Regions from separate parts of the Pseudoflavonifractor sp. An176 genome, predicted to be linked through region 3. Evidence: riboswitches for the same ligand, from Rfam matches in the RefSeq annotation. Region 3 holds a riboswitch; each other region holds the start of a gene.

Region 1 (5,442 bases), on a different contig from region 3:
TTCATCCGGGATGACCACAGACAAGTCGTAGGACGGATAGCTGTAGGTGCGGCGATAAGCTGGGGTGCCAGAGACGTAGTAGCTGACGATGTTCCAGTCCCCGCCGTTTTGCAGCTGGTTTTGCACCATATCGGTGATGAAGTCGGAGGGGATGCTGGTGCGGAAGCAGTTGCCCACGGCATCCATGAAGGGGAGGTACTGGGTGAGAATGGCGGGGGAGAGAACCTTGTTGGCCACGGCCTCGATCATCCGCATCTGATGGATGCCCCGCTGGAAGTCACCCTTGGGGAGGTTGTACCGCTCCCGGACGAAGTACAGGGCCTTCTCGCCGTCCATGTGGTTGACGCCCTTTTCATAGGTGTAGTCGGAGATATAGGACTCGAAGTCGTAGTCCGAGTACACGTCAATGCCGCCCAGGGCGTCAATGATGCCCTCAAATCCGGCGAAGTTGACCTTAAAGTAGTAGTCCAGCTCTATGTCGTAGAGCATTTCCAGAGTTTTGATACTCTCCTCAATGCCCCGGCCCCCGGCGTGGGTGAGCTTGTCCGGGACCCCATTGGAGAAGGACAGGGGGATGAAGTAGTCCCGGGGAGTGGACACCAGCAGTACCTGGTGGGTCTTGGGGTTGATGGTGGCGATGATGTTCACATCGCTGTTGCCCGAGGTGGAGATATCGCTGCTTCGGGAGTCGCTGCCGCTGATATATACGGTAAAGGGCTGGTCCAGGGGAATGGCGGGAGCGGTGGTGGGCTGGGGAGCGGCGCTGGCCTGGAGGGGCACCTGAATGGTGTCCACCATGCGCAGACTCTGCATCACGTCCATGTACTCCTCCAGGTCGTCCAGCACGGTCATGTGGCTCTGGTTGACCAAAATGGCATCGATTTCCTTGTTGTTGAGGGCATCCACCAGCTTGGTTGCTTCGGGATAGCCCTGGGGGGTGAGGGTGACGCTGTACTTGGCGTCCAGCTGTTTCACCGCCGCCTGAGTGTCGGTCTGGTCGGCGCTGAGCATGCCAAAGGGGTGCTGGAGCAGCTCGTCCATGCTGCGGGTATCATCTCCCCGCACATACACGGACATGGCCAGGGTCTGGGCCTCCGGGTTGGTGACCCGGTCCAGGGTGTCCAGGCCTACCCGGGCATAGACAATGCCCACGGCGAACACCAGACAGAACACCACGGACAGCACCGAGCCCGCCGTGCGCTTGGCGGGGCCGCGGCTGAACCGCAGAGCAAACACCACCACTACGGCCACCACCACTGCCGCCGCAATCAGGGCCAACAGCAGGGGGGTGAGCATGTGGGTGAAGAAGAGCGCGGCCACAAAGCCGATGCCGAGAACGACAAACAACAGCAGGGCCAGCAGATTGACCACGGTCTCCAGACCGGAATGAGCTTGTTTCCTTTTGTATCGTTTTGCCATGTGGCACATCTCCTTGTCGTTGTTATGGCACATTATAGTATGCCACAGGGGAAATGGCAACGGTTCCGGCGGGGCGGCGTGCAGAATTTACAACTTCGATACAACTCCTTGCGAAGTTCTTAAAAAGTGGTCAGAAATTGAAAAATAATGGGAAATAAAAATGAAGCTTGACAAACGACACAAGATATAGTAGCCTGTACTCACGGTGATCATACACCTGGCGGTATTAAGTGGAATTAACCACGTGGCGTATGATCGTGAAAGCCGGCCGACCGTCTGGGCAAGAAAAAGGTCCCAGTGGGTCGGTCGTTTTCTTTATCCAACAAATGGAAAAAGAAGGGAGTTCACAATGAAAGGACGCATTCACTCTGTGGAGAGCATGGGGCTGGTGGACGGCCCCGGCATTCGCACCGTGGTGTTTCTCCAGGGGTGTGGGCTGCGGTGTCAGTATTGCCACAACCCGGACACCTGGGAGTGTGGCGCCGCTGCCGCCAAGGAGATGACGCCGGAGGAACTGGTGGCCAAGCTGCGCCGGTTCAAATCCTACTACGGCGCCACCGGCGGGGTCACCTTTTCCGGCGGCGAGCCGCTGTTGCAGCCGGAGTTTTTGGCCCGGGCCCTGGAGCTGTGCCAAAAGGAAGGCATTCACACCTGTCTGGACACCGCCGGGTGCGGTCTGGGGGACTATGAGCGGATTTTGTCCCACACCGACCTGGTGCTGCTGGACATCAAACACTACACCCCTCAGGGGTTCCAAGCGGTCACAGGCCGGGACACCGGGGAATGGAGAGCGTTTCTCAGCCAATTACAGGCCCAAGAGGTGCCCCTGTGGATTCGACACGTGGTGGTGCCCGGGCTCACCGACGGCGATGAGCATTTGCAAGGGCTTTTGGACTTTGTCTCCACCTTGCACCATGTGCGCCGGGTAGAACTGTTGCCCTATCACACCCTGGGAGTACACAAGTACCATACCCTGGGATATCCTTACCCCCTGGAGGGGGTGGAGCCCCTGGCCAAGGACGCTCTGGCCGGGTGGCAGGAGAAGTTTGACCGAGCGTTTCCCCATATTTTATAAGGAGGTACATTCCCATGAGCATTGATGTCAACTGCACCGCCTGGGAGGGCTTTCGCACCGGCGAATGGCGCCACCTGGTGAATGTGCGCAACTTCATTCAGAAGAACTACACCCCCTATACCGGAGATGACAGCTTCCTGGCCCCCATCTCCCCCCGCACCGCCAAGGTGTGGGAGAAGGCCCACGCCCTCATTGTGGAGGAGCTGAAAAAGGGCATCATCGACGTGGAGACCCATGTGGTGTCCGGCATCGACAACTTCGAGCCCGGCTACATTGACCAGGAAAACGAGGTCATTGTGGGTCTCCAGACCGACGCCCCCCTCAAGCGCATTGTCAACCTGTACGGCGGTATGCGCATGGCCGAGTCCGCCCTCCACGAGTACGGCTACGAGCTGGACCCCGAGATTGAGCGCCACTTCAGCCTCTACCGCAAGACCCACAACGAGGGCGTGTTTGACGCCTACCCCAAGCGCACCCGTCTGGCCCGCACCGCTGGCCTGCTCACTGGTCTGCCCGATGCCTATGGCCGTGGCCGCCTGGTGGGCGACTACCGCCGGGTGCCCCTGTACGGCACCAACTTCCTCATTGAGGAGAAGCAGAAGGACCTGGAGGAGCTGGACGGCCCCATGACCGAGGAGCGCATCCGCCTGCGGGAGGAAGTGAGCACCCAGATTCGGGCCCTCAAGGAGTTCACCCACATGGCCAGCCGCTACGGCTGTGACGTCACCCGCCCCGCCGAGAACGCCCATGAGGCCGTGCAGAACCTGTACCTGGCCTATCTGGCGGGCGTGAAGGAGAACAACGGTGCCGCCACCTCTCTGGGCCGCACCGCCACCTTCCTGGACATCTACATCCAGCGGGACCTGGACCGTGGTCTGCTGGACGAGCAGGGGGCCCAGGAGCTCATCGACCAGTTCATCATCAAGCTGCGCCTGGTGCGCCACCTGCGCACCCCCGAGTACAACGAGCTGTTCGGCGGCGACCCCACCTGGATCACCGAGTCCCTGGGCGGCATGGGCATTGACGGCCGCACCTTGGTGACCCGCAACAGCTTCCGCTACCTGCACACCCTCACCAACCTGGGCACCGCGCCCGAGCCCAACCTCACCGTGCTGTGGAGCCAGAACCTGCCCCAGGCCTGGAAGGACTACTGCGCCAAGATGAGCATTGCCACCGACTCCATCCAGTACGAGAACGACGACGTGATGCGCCCCCTGTACGGCGACGACTACTGCATCTCCTGCTGTGTGTCCGCCATGGCCGTGGGCAAGCAGATGCAGTTCTTCGGCGCCCGGGCCAACCTGGCCAAGAGTCTGCTGTACGCCATCAACGGCGGTGTGGACGAGAAGAAGGGCCTCCACGTGGTGCCCGGCATCATCCGGGACGAGGACGAGGTGCTCAGCTACTCCAAGGTGCTCACCAACTATAAGAAGGTTCTGTCCTACGTGGCTGAGTTGTACGTGGACACCATCAACATCATCCACTACATGCACGACAAGTACGCCTACGAGGCCAGTCAGATGGCCCTCCACGACACCCTGGTGGAGCGCCTGGCCGCCTTCGGCGTGGCGGGTCTGTCCATTGCCGCCGACTCCCTGTCCGCCATCAAGTTTGCCAAGGTGCGGCCCATCCGCAACGAGGACGGCATTGCCGTGGACTTTGAGGTGGAGGGCGACTTCCCCAAGTACGGCAACGACGACGACCGGGTGGACGACATCGCCGTGGAGATCGCCGCGTACTTCTCCGCGGAGCTCAAGAAGCATCCCCTGTACCGGGGCGCCATCCACACTCTCTCTGCCCTGACCATCACCAGCAACGTGATGTACGGCAAGAAGACCGGCTCCACCCCCGACGGCCGCAAGGCCGGCGAGCCCTTCGCTCCCGGCGCCAACCCCATGCACGGCCGGGACGAGAATGGCGCTCTGGCCAGCCTCAACTCCGTGGCCAAGATCCCCTACCGGGGCGTGTGCCAGGACGGCGTGTCCAACACCTTCTCCATTGTCCCCAATGCCCTGGGTAAGAGTGCCCAGGAGCGTGTCACCAACCTGGTGTCCATCCTGGATGGCTACTTCGTCCAGGGCGCCCACCACCTGAACGTCAATGTCATGGACCGTCAGGTGTTGCTGGACGCCATGGAGCACCCCGAGCAGTACCCCACCCTCACCATCCGTGTGTCCGGCTATGCGGTGAACTTCAACCGCCTGAGCCGGGAGCAGCAGTTGGAGGTCATCAAGCGTACCTTCCACGAGTCTGTGTAATCAAACATCACTTCCCAAAGCCCAGAGAATGCTTCGGCGTTCTCTGGGCTTTCTTTCATGCTCGGACAATGCTTAAAACAGACAACTTTTATTATGCAAAGGCCATGCAATGAATTTGTATGCTTTGAAATTTGGTACAAATCTCTGGGAAAACCAGGGGGTGAGGAGGGCGAGTGTCCCGGGATTTGAGGGAAAATCCAGGTGTCAGATCAAGGAAATGAGTGGCAACAAATGAGAAATATTTAAAAATTCTAACGTGTTATGGGGGGATTGCCGGAGAAAACGGTTGAAAAGCTGGGCGTTGTATAATTTGTATTGTTGGAATGGTGGAAAATATCAAATCTCTGTGCAATGTGTTGATTTTTGAATGGGCGAATGCTAACATCAATGATAAAGGTAACAGACATATGTGCAGTTTGTATGAAAGAGAGCATCAAATTGTAAAACCAATTTCCCTGATTGTTCCGGTCGGGGAACTGTTCTTCCCTGCGAGGGGAGCGGAAGGAGGCGAAGGCCAGACAGCAGGTGTGGAAGGCAGAGTGCCAGAAGAGAACCATGCAAGACTCAAGACTATTATAAAAGAGAGGGGAAAACATGAAGAGTTTCAAGAAGTTCGGAAACAAACGCGTTGCAGCAGGCCTTCTCAGTGCGGCCATGGTGTTGTCCATGGTTCCCATGAGTCCGGCCAGA
Region 2 (5,442 bases), on a different contig from region 3:
GCACCGTGAATATGGACTACCGCAGCATGTTTTTGCACTTTGAAAATGGGGTGCTCCTGTATGGCACCCCCACCGTCCACCACATCCGGGACGACTTTTTGAGCACCCAGGACAAGAGCGTGGCGGTGACCCTGGAGCAGTGTAAGAGCGTGCCCTACTACCGCCGCTTGGGGCGGGAGATTTTGCAGGTGTTTGCACCGCTGTTATAAGAAAAACTTGGACCAGGATGTGCGAACATCCTGGTCCAAGTTTTTCTCTAGTTATTTGCGCAGGTAACGGGCTACCGCCTGTTCCAGTAGTTGCTGCCCTTCTTTGGAGCGGAGCACGTCCACCACAGCGTCGTGGACGGCCTGCTGGAAGCCAGCACTTTTCAGAATGGGGTCCAGCATGGAGCCCTCCTTTACCGGGGAGGGACGGGATGCCGGGGCCCGCTTGGGCTGGGGCGGGAGATAGGGGGCGGGGTCGTCGTCGGGAATGGCCCCATTCATCCAGCTGTCCTGGGTGGTGGGGTCATTGCTCTCCCCCCGGAGGTAGAACAGAGACACGCCAAAATAGGCGGCCATCTTCTTCTGCTGCTCCTGGGTGGGGGTCTGACGCCCCGTCTCGAACTTTTCCACAGCGGTTTTGGGCAGGCCCAGGGCCAGAGACAGCTCCGGGCGGCTCATGCCCTTTTGGGTGCGCAATTCTGTGATGCGCTGGGCCAAGGTAATCATAGAAAACGCTCCTTAAAATGCGTGTCCAATGTCGGTGCGGAAGTGCATGTCGGTGAAGGAGATGTGCTTGCCTGCCTCATAGGCCTTGGCAATGGCTTCTTCCAGGGTGGGGGCGGTGGTGGTGACACCCAGCACACGGCCGCCGTTGGTGACGTATTGGCCGTCTTTCAGAGCGGTGCCAGCGTGGAACACCACGGAGGTCTTGCCTGCCTCCTCCAGCCCGGAGATGGGGTAGCCCTTCTTGTAGTCCAGGGGATAGCCACCGGAGGCCAGCACCAGCACGCACCCGGCCTCCTTCTTCCACTGGATATCCAGCTGGTCCAGGGTGCCGTCCACACAGGCCTGGAGCACGTCCATCAAATCGGTGTCCAGCAGGGAGAGTACCACCTGGCACTCGGGGTCGCCAAAGCGGGCGTTGTACTCCACCACCCGGGGACCCTTGGGGGTGAGCATGAGGCCGAAGTAGATGACCCCGTGGAAGGGACGGCCCTCCGCCTGGAGGGCGTCGATGGTGGGCTGGAAGATCTCCTCCATGCACTGCTTGGCGATCTCAGGGGTGTACTGGGGCGGGGGAGAGATGGCACCCATGCCGCCGGTGTTGGGGCCCTGGTTGCCGTCAAAGGCCCGCTTGTGGTCCTGGCTGGCAGGCATGGGGACCACGTGCTTGCCGTCGGCAAAGGCCAGTACGGTGACCTCGGGACCCACCATGCACTCCTCGATGACCACCGTGGAGCCGGACTCGCCGAACTTCTTGTCTGCCATCATCTCGGTGGCGGCCTGTTTGGCTTCCTCTACGGTGGAGGCTACCACCACGCCCTTGCCCAGGGCCAGGCCGTCGGCCTTCACTACGATGGGAGCGCCCTGCTCCTCGATGTAGGCCAGGGCCTTGTCCAGCTCGGTAAAGGTGGCATAGGCGGCGGTGGGGATATGATACTTGGCCATCAGCTCTTTGGAGAAGGCCTTGCTGGCCTCAATGATGGCGGCGTTGGCCCGGGGGCCGAAGGCGGGAATGCCCGCCTCCTCCAGAGCGTCCACCATGCCCATGGCCAGGGGGTCGTCTGGGGCCACCATGACGAAATCCATGTGGTTTTCCTTGGCCCAAGCCACCATGCCGGGCACGTCGGTGGCCTTGACATCCACGCAGGTGGCCACTTGGGCGATGCCGCCGTTGCCGGGGGCGCAGAACAGCTCAGTGACCTTGGGGGACTGGGCCAGCTTCCAGCAGATGGCGTGCTCCCGGCCGCCGCTGCCCACTACGAGTACTCTCATGGGTTGACCCTCCTCTTAGTGGTGGAACAGGCGCATGCCGGTGAAGGCCATGACGATTCCATACTTGTTGCAGGTTTCGATGACGTTGTCGTCCCGAATGGAGCCGCCGGGCTGGGCGATGTACTCCACGCCGGACTTGCGGGCCCGCTCCACGTTGTCGCCGAAGGGGAAGAAGGCGTCGGAGCCCACGGACACGCCGTGCATCTGGGCAATCCAGGCCTTTTTCTCCTCACGGGTCAGGGGCTCGGGCTTGACCTTGAAGGTCTCCTGCCACACGCCCTCGGCCAGCACGTCCTCGTACTCGTCGGAGATGTACACGTCGATGGCGTTGTCCCGGTTGGGACGGCGGATGTTGTCCACAAACTGGAGGCCCAAAACCTTGGGATGCTGGCGCAGCATCCAGTTGTCCGCCTTGGAGCCAGCCAGACGAGTGCAGTGGATGCGGCTCTGCTGACCAGCGCCCACACCGATGGTCTGGCCGTTCTTGACGTAGCACACGGAGTTGGACTGGGTGTACTTCAGAGTCAGCAGGGCCAGCAGCAGGTCGTGGCGGGCGGCCTCGGGCAGCTCCTTGTTCTCGGTGACGATGTTGTCCAGCAGGCTCTCGTTGATCTCGAAGTTGTTGTAGCCCTGCTGGAAGGTGATGCCGTAGATGTGGCGGGTCTCAATGGGGGCGGGCTCGTAGTTGGGGTCAATCTGCACCACGTTGTAGTTGCCCTTCTTCTTGGTCTTGAGAATGGCCAGGGCCTCGTCGGTGTAGCCGGGAGCGATGATGCCGTCGGAGACTTCCATGGCCAGGAACCGGGCGGTGGCCTCATCGCACACGTCGGACAGGGCGGCCCAGTCGCCGTAGGAGCACAGACGATCCGCGCCACGGGCCTTGATGTAGGCGCAGGCGATGGGGGAGGTGTCAAAGCCGTCGGCGAAGTAGATCTGCTTCTCCACGTCGGTGAGGGGAGTGCCCAGAGCGGCACCGGCGGGGGAGACGTGCTTGAAGGAGGCGGCGGCGGGCAGGCCGGTGGCCTTCTTCAGGGCCTTCACCAGCTGCCAGGAGTTGAGGGCGTCCATGAAGTTGATGTAGCCGGGCTTGCCGTTGAGCACGGTGATGGGCAGCTCACCCTCGTCCATGTAGATGCGGGCGGGCTTTTGGTTGGGGTTACAGCCGTATTTCAGTTCCAGTTCAGTCATGGATTAAACCTCCCAGTGTTTGTTGATGATGGAAGTCTCACAGTCTCCGGTCTCCAGGTCGATGTAGCGGACGAAGAGAGAGACCTTGTTCTCGTCGTTGAGGGACAGCCACAGGTCCCCGGCCAGAGTCTCGGCGTCGGGGGCGGTGATGGCCACCAGACGGGGCTCACCCTCAAAGGAGGGCAGGGGGTCCAGGTTCTCCTGATAGGTGTGGATGAAGTGTCCGGTGCCGGGCAGGGGTGCGTCGTACTCGTAGAAGTAGCGCAGGTTGCAGTCAGGGTTGCCGTAGGCGGACTTCAGAATGGACAGCTTGTAGCTGCCGTCCTTGAGGAGCAGACCGGAGATGCGAGGGGTGTAGTTGGGGGGATCGGGCTCGAAGCAGCGGGAGCGCAGGGACTCAGCAAAGGTCTTGCCAGCCAGCAGGCCCTGCTGAATGGTGTCGGTCTGGTCGCCGTTGGTGACGATGGTGTCCTCGCCCACCTGGCGCACGGGGTGATAGATGATCAGGGAGGGATCGGTCATCTTGCTCTCGTCATAGGCCCGGGTGCGGATGCCGTCGTCCGTCTCCTCAAAGATACGGTTGCGGCTGTTTTCGCTGCGGCCCATGATGAAGTAGGCGATCACCGCGTGCTTGTTGTCAGCGGTGCGGCCCAGCACGATGCCCCGGCCGGGGTAAGGGTTGCGGGACAGCTCCTGGCACAGATCCAAAGTTGTCATAGTGGTACCTCCTCAAAGTGTTGGTCAAAGAAAAAGGGCGCACCTATCCACAAAATAGGTGCGCCCAGACGGTCGGCATTTCTACGGCTATACTCCCTGTGGTCAACCCACTTCCGTCAGTCATATAGCCTGTTAACTATATCATGCCCTGAGCGCTTTTGTCAAGCTTGCGGGGGCAGAATGTGGACCACTCGGCCCTCTACATGGAGCCGATCTTGGCAGAACAGGGAGACGGCTTGGGGCAGGATGTGCCACTCGGCCTGCTCCATGATGCGCCGCTGCAAGGTCTCGGGGGTGTCCCCCTCCTCCACAGCCACAGCCTTTTGCAGCACGATGGGGCCGCCGTCGCACTCCTCCGAGACAAAGTGGACGGTGGCGCCGGACACTTTCACTCCGTACTCCAGGGCCTTCTCGTGGACGTGGAGACCGTAGCAGCCCTCTCCACAGAAGGAGGGGATGAGGGCGGGGTGGACGTTCAAGATGGCGTTGGGGTAGGCCTGCACCATCTCTTCGGTGAGAATGATCATAAAGCCTGCCAGCACCACCAGGTCAATGTCCAGCTCACGGAGCTTGGCCACCAGCGCCTGGGTCATGGCCTGGTTGGAGGGATACTCCTTGCGGGGGATGACATAGTGGGGAATCCCCGCCTTCTCCGCCCGTTCCAGGGCGTATACCCCGGCCTTGGAGGAGATGACGGCGGCAATGGTGCCGCCGCCCAGCTCGCCCCGGGCCTGGGCGTCAATGAGGGCTTGCAGGTTGGTGCCGCCGCCGGACACCAAAACGGCAATACGTGTTCCCATGGATTACACCAGCTCCACGCCAGCCTCGCCAGCGACCACGCTGCCGATCTGGTAGGCGGTCTCGCCAGCTGCGGCCAGGGCGTCCAGAGCGGCCTGAGCCTGGGCGGCGGGGACGGCCAGAATCATGCCGATGCCCATGTTGAAGGTGTTGTACATATCCCGAGCGGGGATGTTGCCCGCCTTCTGGATGAGGGAGAAGATGGGCAGGGTGGGGAAGGAGTCCAGCTTGATCTGAGCGGTGAGGCCGTCCACCATCATGCGGGGCACATTCTCATAGAAGCCGCCGCCGGTGATGTGGCTGACGGCGTGGACATCCACGCCAGCGCCCAGCACGGCCTTCACGGCCTTGACATAGATGCGGGTGGGCTCCAGCAGGGCCTCGCCCAGGCTCTTGCCGTTCAGCTCATCCATGGGGGTCTTCAGGTCGGCGTGCTCCACGTCGAAGACCTTACGCACCAGGGAGAAGCCGTTGGAGTGCACGCCAGAGGAGGCCAGACCGATGAGCACGTCGCCTTCGCTGAGGGACTTGCCGTCGATGATCTTCTCCTCGTCCACCATGCCAACGGAGAACCCAGCCAGGTCGTACTCGTCCACGGGGTAGAAGCCGGGCATCTCGGCGGTCTCACCGCCCACCAGAGCGCAGCCGGCCTGGCGGCAGCCCTCGGTGATGCCGGTGACGATGTCAGCGATGCGGGCGGGGTCGTTCTTGCCGCAGGCGATGTAGTCCAGGAAGAACAGGGGCATAGCGCCGCCGC
Region 3 (5,442 bases):
CCTGGTGAATCTGGTTTCTTGCCTCACCGATGGACCCAGAGCTTATGCCGAGGCTCAGGAATTGGCATTGCATGTGTTAAAAAATATTCAAAAGGAAAATACAGACATGCAAAACAATCTGGGCAGGCTGTACCGCAAGAGAGGGGATTACCTCAAGGCCAAGGAAGCGCATAGAGTTGTGATGGACAACCAGAGAAGGGCCAGAGAAGAGAATAAAAACTACTTTGTGGACGAGACGGCCTCGCTTAACCGCTACGCCGAGTTGGAACAGGCCAAGTGTTCCATCCGTCTGAAATATTTTGAACAGGCCTTGGAGCAGTTGGAGCGTCTGCTGGGGTTTTATGACAAGGACCCGGAGGTGCTGCTGTGGAAGGGGCTGTGCTATCGCAATCAGGGACAGCTGACCCAAGCGGTGGAGGTACTGAAATCCCTGTGCGACGCAGAGAAGGTAATTCGTCCCGGCACCGTAGGCCTCAAAGCCCGCTATGCGATGGGGACTTGTTATCTGCCGAGCGCCCCGGCCCAGGCCAAGGTGTGGTTTGAGCAAATCGTCCAGGCGGAGCCCAGCGATATCCCCGCTTTGAAAAATTTGGGGTGGTGTCAACAGATGCTGGGGGAATATCAGGAGGCCATTAAAAGCTATCAGGAGGTCCAGGAGTACAATGAGAATGGCCCCTATCTGCGAAGGGATTTTACATGGATATCCACATGCAACGACTTGGGGCAGTGCTACCTGTATCAGGAGAACGTGGAGCAGGCCTTGGAGCAGTTTAAAAAAGTGGTCGAACAGGAGTCCTCCAATTATATAGCCTTGAGTGGTGCTGCCTGCTGCCTGCGCCGACTCAAGAAGAACGTAAAAAATATCGATGTAGATTTTGTAAAAAAGCTAATTGGCGAGAATGAAACAGAATCCAAGGACTTCAAGGACTTCAAGGGGATGGCGGTGGCCTTAGCCAAAAAAGCCAGGGAAGTTGCGCCTGGCAACCCCCATGTGGAGTCGGAGTATGTACTGTGTTTAATTAGAAATGGAAAGAAGAGCAGAGATGAAGTAATAAACCAGGTACTGAACATTGACCAAGTGTTTCCACGAGAACTGTGCGTGCAGGCTTTAGCGGAATTGGCAAGATGCGTAGAAAGGATAACAGACGAGCAAGAAAGAAAAAATAAATATCAAGCATTTCATTATTTGCGCCCTATGAAATGGGAAGCGGCTTCTCAGCAGGTAGAGGCTCTGGTGAATAGTACAGAGTTTCGGGAAATGTACAAAGAACCCGAGTCGGGGAAACAGTCGGAGGTGGACAGAGAGCGGCAAGGGAAACTTCTGGCCTATGTCTACCGCCTCCACGACACTATGGAGCAGATCAAAACGACCCTGCGTTTGAATCGAGCGCAGCTGAGGGAAAACCCATGTTGGCACTACACCCGGATGAGCACCATGCAAAAGCTACTCCTGGCCCAGGGGGAACAGCAGCCCAGGTTCCGTCTGTCCAATGTGGCATACATGAATGACTCGGCGGAAGGGGAGTCCTTTGGTAAGTTGTTGGAGCAGTATGGGAGCACCCCGGAGACGTTACAGGCATACGGACTGCTGCCGGGCGGCGAGGCACCCAACGACTCCAGCTTGCGCAACGTCTACCTCACCAGCCTTTGTACTGCGGACGACTATATCTATATGTGGGCCATCTACGCTGACAAGGGTACCGGGTGCAGCTTAAAGTTTGACGAGAACTTTTTTGATGTGAAGGATTCCTACCCCCAGGGCTATATTCCCTTTCACGTGGAGAAAAACAGCTATCCCCTCTACCGGATTGTATACCTGACCGATCAGGGAAAATTCAAGGATAGAGGGAGGAAACTCAAAAAATACCTGAGAAAAATAAAGAACATTTTAAAGGATATACAGCAGGAAATGCAGGACATTCCCTTAGCCTATATCACCGCCATGCTGGACCAGGTGCGCTATCTCTTTAAGTATGATGAATATTCCAGTGAGAAAGAAGTGCGGTGCCTGGTGGTGACAAGAAAGCGCGAACTGGCGGCGGGAGAGGGTGACACCCCCTACCTGTACACAGAAATCGACAAGGAGATTCGATTGGACGAGGTGCGTTTTGGCCCCAAGGTATTCAAAAGCCCGGAAAAGGAGGCGTGGATGTATGCTACCGACCGGGTCAAGAAAGTGTCCTACTCCAACCGCCACTACCGATGACACAACGCCCCCACATCTGCTTTGAGATGTGGGGGCATTTCAACGGATTCAACCCTTGACGGGGGTGGGCGGGCATGGTAAGATAAATCTGCTGTATGACTGACGGAAGTGGAGTGACCACGTGGAGTACAGCCGACGCCCATGTGCGCCGTATTGCCGACCGTCTGGGCGCACGAGAAATCAGTGCGCCCTTTTTTTGTTTTTGAGGCGCAGGAAGGAGCATGGAAGATGAAAACAGACATTCAAATTGCCCAGGAGGCCCAGATGCTGCCCATCGGACAGGTGGCGTCCATGGCCGGGATTGACGAGAACCTGCTGGAGTATTACGGCAAGGTGAAGGCCAAGATCGACATCACCCCGTTGCGCAATGTGCCCCGGAAGGGCAAGCTGATTCTGGTCACCGCCATCAACCCCACCCCCGCCGGAGAGGGCAAGACCACCACCTCCGTGGGCCTGGCCGATGCCCTGCGCCGCATGGATAAAAACGTGATGCTCTGCCTCCGGGAGCCCTCTCTGGGCCCCGTGTTCGGCGTGAAGGGCGGCGCTGCCGGCGGCGGCTACGCCCAGGTGGTGCCCATGGAGGACATCAACCTCCACTTCACCGGCGACTTCCACGCCATCGGTGCCGCCAACAACCTGCTGGCCGCCATGCTGGACAACCACATTCAGCAGGGCAACGCCCTGGGCATTGACGTCAAGAAGATCACCTGGCGCCGCTGCGTGGATATGAACGACCGCCAGCTGCGCAACATTGTGGACGGCCTGGGTGGCCGGATGCAGGGCGTGCCCCGGGAGGACGGCTTCGACATCACCGTGGCCAGCGAGATTATGGCCGTGCTGTGCCTGGCCACTGGACTGTCCGACCTGAAGGAGCGGCTGGGCCGCATGATCGTGGGCTACACCTACGATGACAAGCCCGTCACCGCCGCCGATTTGAAGGCCCAGGGTGCCATGGCTGCCCTCTTGAAGGACGCCATCAAGCCTAACCTGGTGCAGACCCTGGAGCACACCCCCGCTCTGGTCCACGGCGGCCCCTTCGCCAACATTGCCCACGGCTGCAACTCCGTCTCCGCCACCGACACCGCTTTGAAGCTGGCCGACTACGTGGTCACCGAGGCGGGCTTCGGCGCCGATCTGGGCGCTGAGAAGTTCCTGGACATCAAGTGCCGGGCCGCCGGGCTCACCCCCGACGCCGTGGTCATCGTGGCCACGGTCAAGGCTCTGAAGTACAACGGCGGCGTGCCCAAGACTGAGCTGGGGGCGGAAAACCTGGAGGCTCTGGAGCGTGGCCTGCCCAATTTGCTCAAGCACGTGGAGAACATCACCCGTGTGTTCGGCCTGCCCGCCGTGGTGGCCATCAACCGCTTCGCCAATGACACCGAGGCCGAGCTGAACCTCATCCGCACCCGCTGCCAGGAGCTGGGGGTCAATGTGGCCCTGTCCGAGGTGTGGGGCAAGGGCGGCGAGGGCGGCCTGGAGCTGGCCGAGGAAGTGCTGCGCCTGTGCGACCAGCCCCAGGACTTCCACTACGCCTATGACCTGGACCTGCCCTTGAAGGACAAGATTCAGACCATCGTGGAGAAGGTGTACGGCGGCGCTGGCGTGCACTACACCGCAGCCGCTGCCAAGGAGCTGGCCCGTCTGGAGGCCATGGGCTTTGACAAGCTGCCTGTGTGCATGGCCAAGACCCAGTACTCCCTGTCCGACGATGCCTCCCAGCTGGGACGGCCCGAGGGCTTCACCATCACCGTGTCCAAGGTGAAGGTGTCCGCCGGCGCTGGCTTCGTGGTGGTGCAGACCGGCGACATCATGACCATGCCCGGCCTGCCCAAGGTGCCTGCCGCCGAGAAGATCGACGTGGACGAAAACGGCGTCATCTCCGGCCTGTTCTGAGATATAAAATTCGTTTGGCGGCCATCCCCCCACGGGGATGGCCGCCATTTTTGCGTCATTTTTTGCCGAATAGCGCCGCCTGCCGCTCCAAAAACAGCTGGACCTGTTCTTCGTCTAAGGTGTAAAAGGTGCGGTTCCCGTGGATGGTGCACTGCACCAGGCCGCAGTCAGAGAGCTTATTCATATGGTGGTGGATGGTGTTGCGGCTGAGAGAGAAGCGGGTGGACAGCTCCTGCACATAGGCGGTGCGTCCCCGCAGATAGCACAGAATGTCAAACCGGGTGGAGTCCCCCAACAGACGGTAGGTCTCGCACACCTGGTCCTGGGCGGAGGTGCGGCCGCTGACCAGCTCCATGAGCTCCCGCCGCAGCACGCCGCCGTAGATGCGCACCTGGCCGGGGGCCTCGTCAAAGGTCAGGTTGGTGTCCGCCCCGAAGAGGAAGGGGTGGAGGGTGTAGGTGGTCTCCGGGGCGGGGCGCAGGTGGGACAGCTGGGTGAAAAACTCCAGCTGAGACAGGGGGGCGCACTGTTGGAGATAGGGGGCGGCCAGCTCTTCCAGCTGGGCCTGGTGTTCCTCCAGGTGGGCCACAATGGGGCGCAGGCACGCCAAGGCCCGCGCTCCCACCGCCCGGTGGGAGCGGGAGAGCTCCAGCAGGGCCACCTTGGTGGAGTCCGGGGCGTTGAGCCCCAGTACCAGGTCGGTGAAGACCTGGGCGTCCATCCGGCGCTGGTTGGGCAGGTCGTCCTCAAAGATGCTGGCAATGCCCCAGACCACCTCCTCCCGGTCCAGCCCGTCCACCAGCTGGGAGAAGGCCTCCCAATCCCCTTGGAATCGGTCCAGCAGGGGATAGAGGAGGAAGAAGGCGGGAGAGCTGGAGCCGATGGTGTTGTAGGGGAAGCCCTCCAGGTTGCCAAACAGCGCCTGGATTTCCTTTTCCTCAGCAGTGGCCACCCGGTCCAGCTGGTGGGTGAGGGCCTTGAGTCGCTCCAGAGCCTGGCACAGAGCGGGGCTGGGCAGCACCTTGCGCTGCTGAATGCGCTGCTCCATCTGGTCCCAGGTTTTGTTGCTGGCACGCCGTCCCAGATAGGCCAGTGCTTCCAGAATGAGGTTTGGTTTGTGTTGAATTATCATAGAAATTCCTTTCTGCCCCGGAGTTTCAGCTGATACGGTAAGATTGGCTGGGGCTTGCAGTTGACAATTTTTTGGAGAGTTGACAATTTCTCTTGACAAAGGGAATGGGTGGAGGTATCATTTGACCATGACATACGCCTATCGTACAAAACGAACGATGTCCATATGATAGCATGGCAGAGCCCTTTGGGCAATGGGGGTATGTGAGATT

What was found. A riboswitch is a leader RNA that binds a small molecule or an ion and turns the genes downstream of it on or off. The one in region 3 is predicted to bind ZMP and ZTP.
Region 1: linked by a shared signal. The riboswitch ahead of pflA (pyruvate formate-lyase-activating protein) and the one ahead of B5F12_RS05575 (formate--tetrahydrofolate ligase) in region 3 are both predicted to bind ZMP and ZTP.
Region 2: linked by a shared signal. The riboswitch ahead of B5F12_RS02310 (IMP cyclohydrolase) and the one ahead of B5F12_RS05575 (formate--tetrahydrofolate ligase) in region 3 are both predicted to bind ZMP and ZTP.

What each region holds. Positions count from the first base shown of each region.
Region 1 covers NZ_NFKO01000018.1:114-5,555, forward strand. Annotated here, with positions in the region: gene B5F12_RS08165 (LCP family protein) at 1-1,419, opposite strand, end outside; ZMP/ZTP riboswitch at 1,623-1,708, shown strand; gene pflA (pyruvate formate-lyase-activating protein) at 1,769-2,494, shown strand; gene pflB (formate C-acetyltransferase) at 2,509-4,752, shown strand; gene B5F12_RS08180 (beta-L-arabinofuranosidase domain-containing protein) at 5,347-5,442, shown strand, end outside.
Region 2 covers NZ_NFKO01000002.1:174,130-179,571, forward strand. Annotated here, with positions in the region: gene cls (cardiolipin synthase) at 1-209, shown strand, start outside; gene B5F12_RS02295 (helix-turn-helix transcriptional regulator) at 261-713, opposite strand; gene purD (phosphoribosylamine--glycine ligase) at 726-1,982, opposite strand; gene B5F12_RS02305 (phosphoribosylaminoimidazolecarboxamide formyltransferase) at 1,998-3,170, opposite strand; gene B5F12_RS02310 (IMP cyclohydrolase) at 3,174-3,887, opposite strand; ZMP/ZTP riboswitch at 3,943-4,021, opposite strand; gene purN (phosphoribosylglycinamide formyltransferase) at 4,049-4,687, opposite strand; gene purM (phosphoribosylformylglycinamidine cyclo-ligase) at 4,691-5,442, opposite strand, start outside.
Region 3 covers NZ_NFKO01000007.1:47,655-53,096, forward strand. Annotated here, with positions in the region: gene B5F12_RS05570 (tetratricopeptide repeat protein) at 1-2,206, shown strand, start outside; ZMP/ZTP riboswitch at 2,292-2,383, shown strand; gene B5F12_RS05575 (formate--tetrahydrofolate ligase) at 2,435-4,099, shown strand; gene B5F12_RS12275 (metalloregulator ArsR/SmtB family transcription factor) at 4,155-5,231, opposite strand.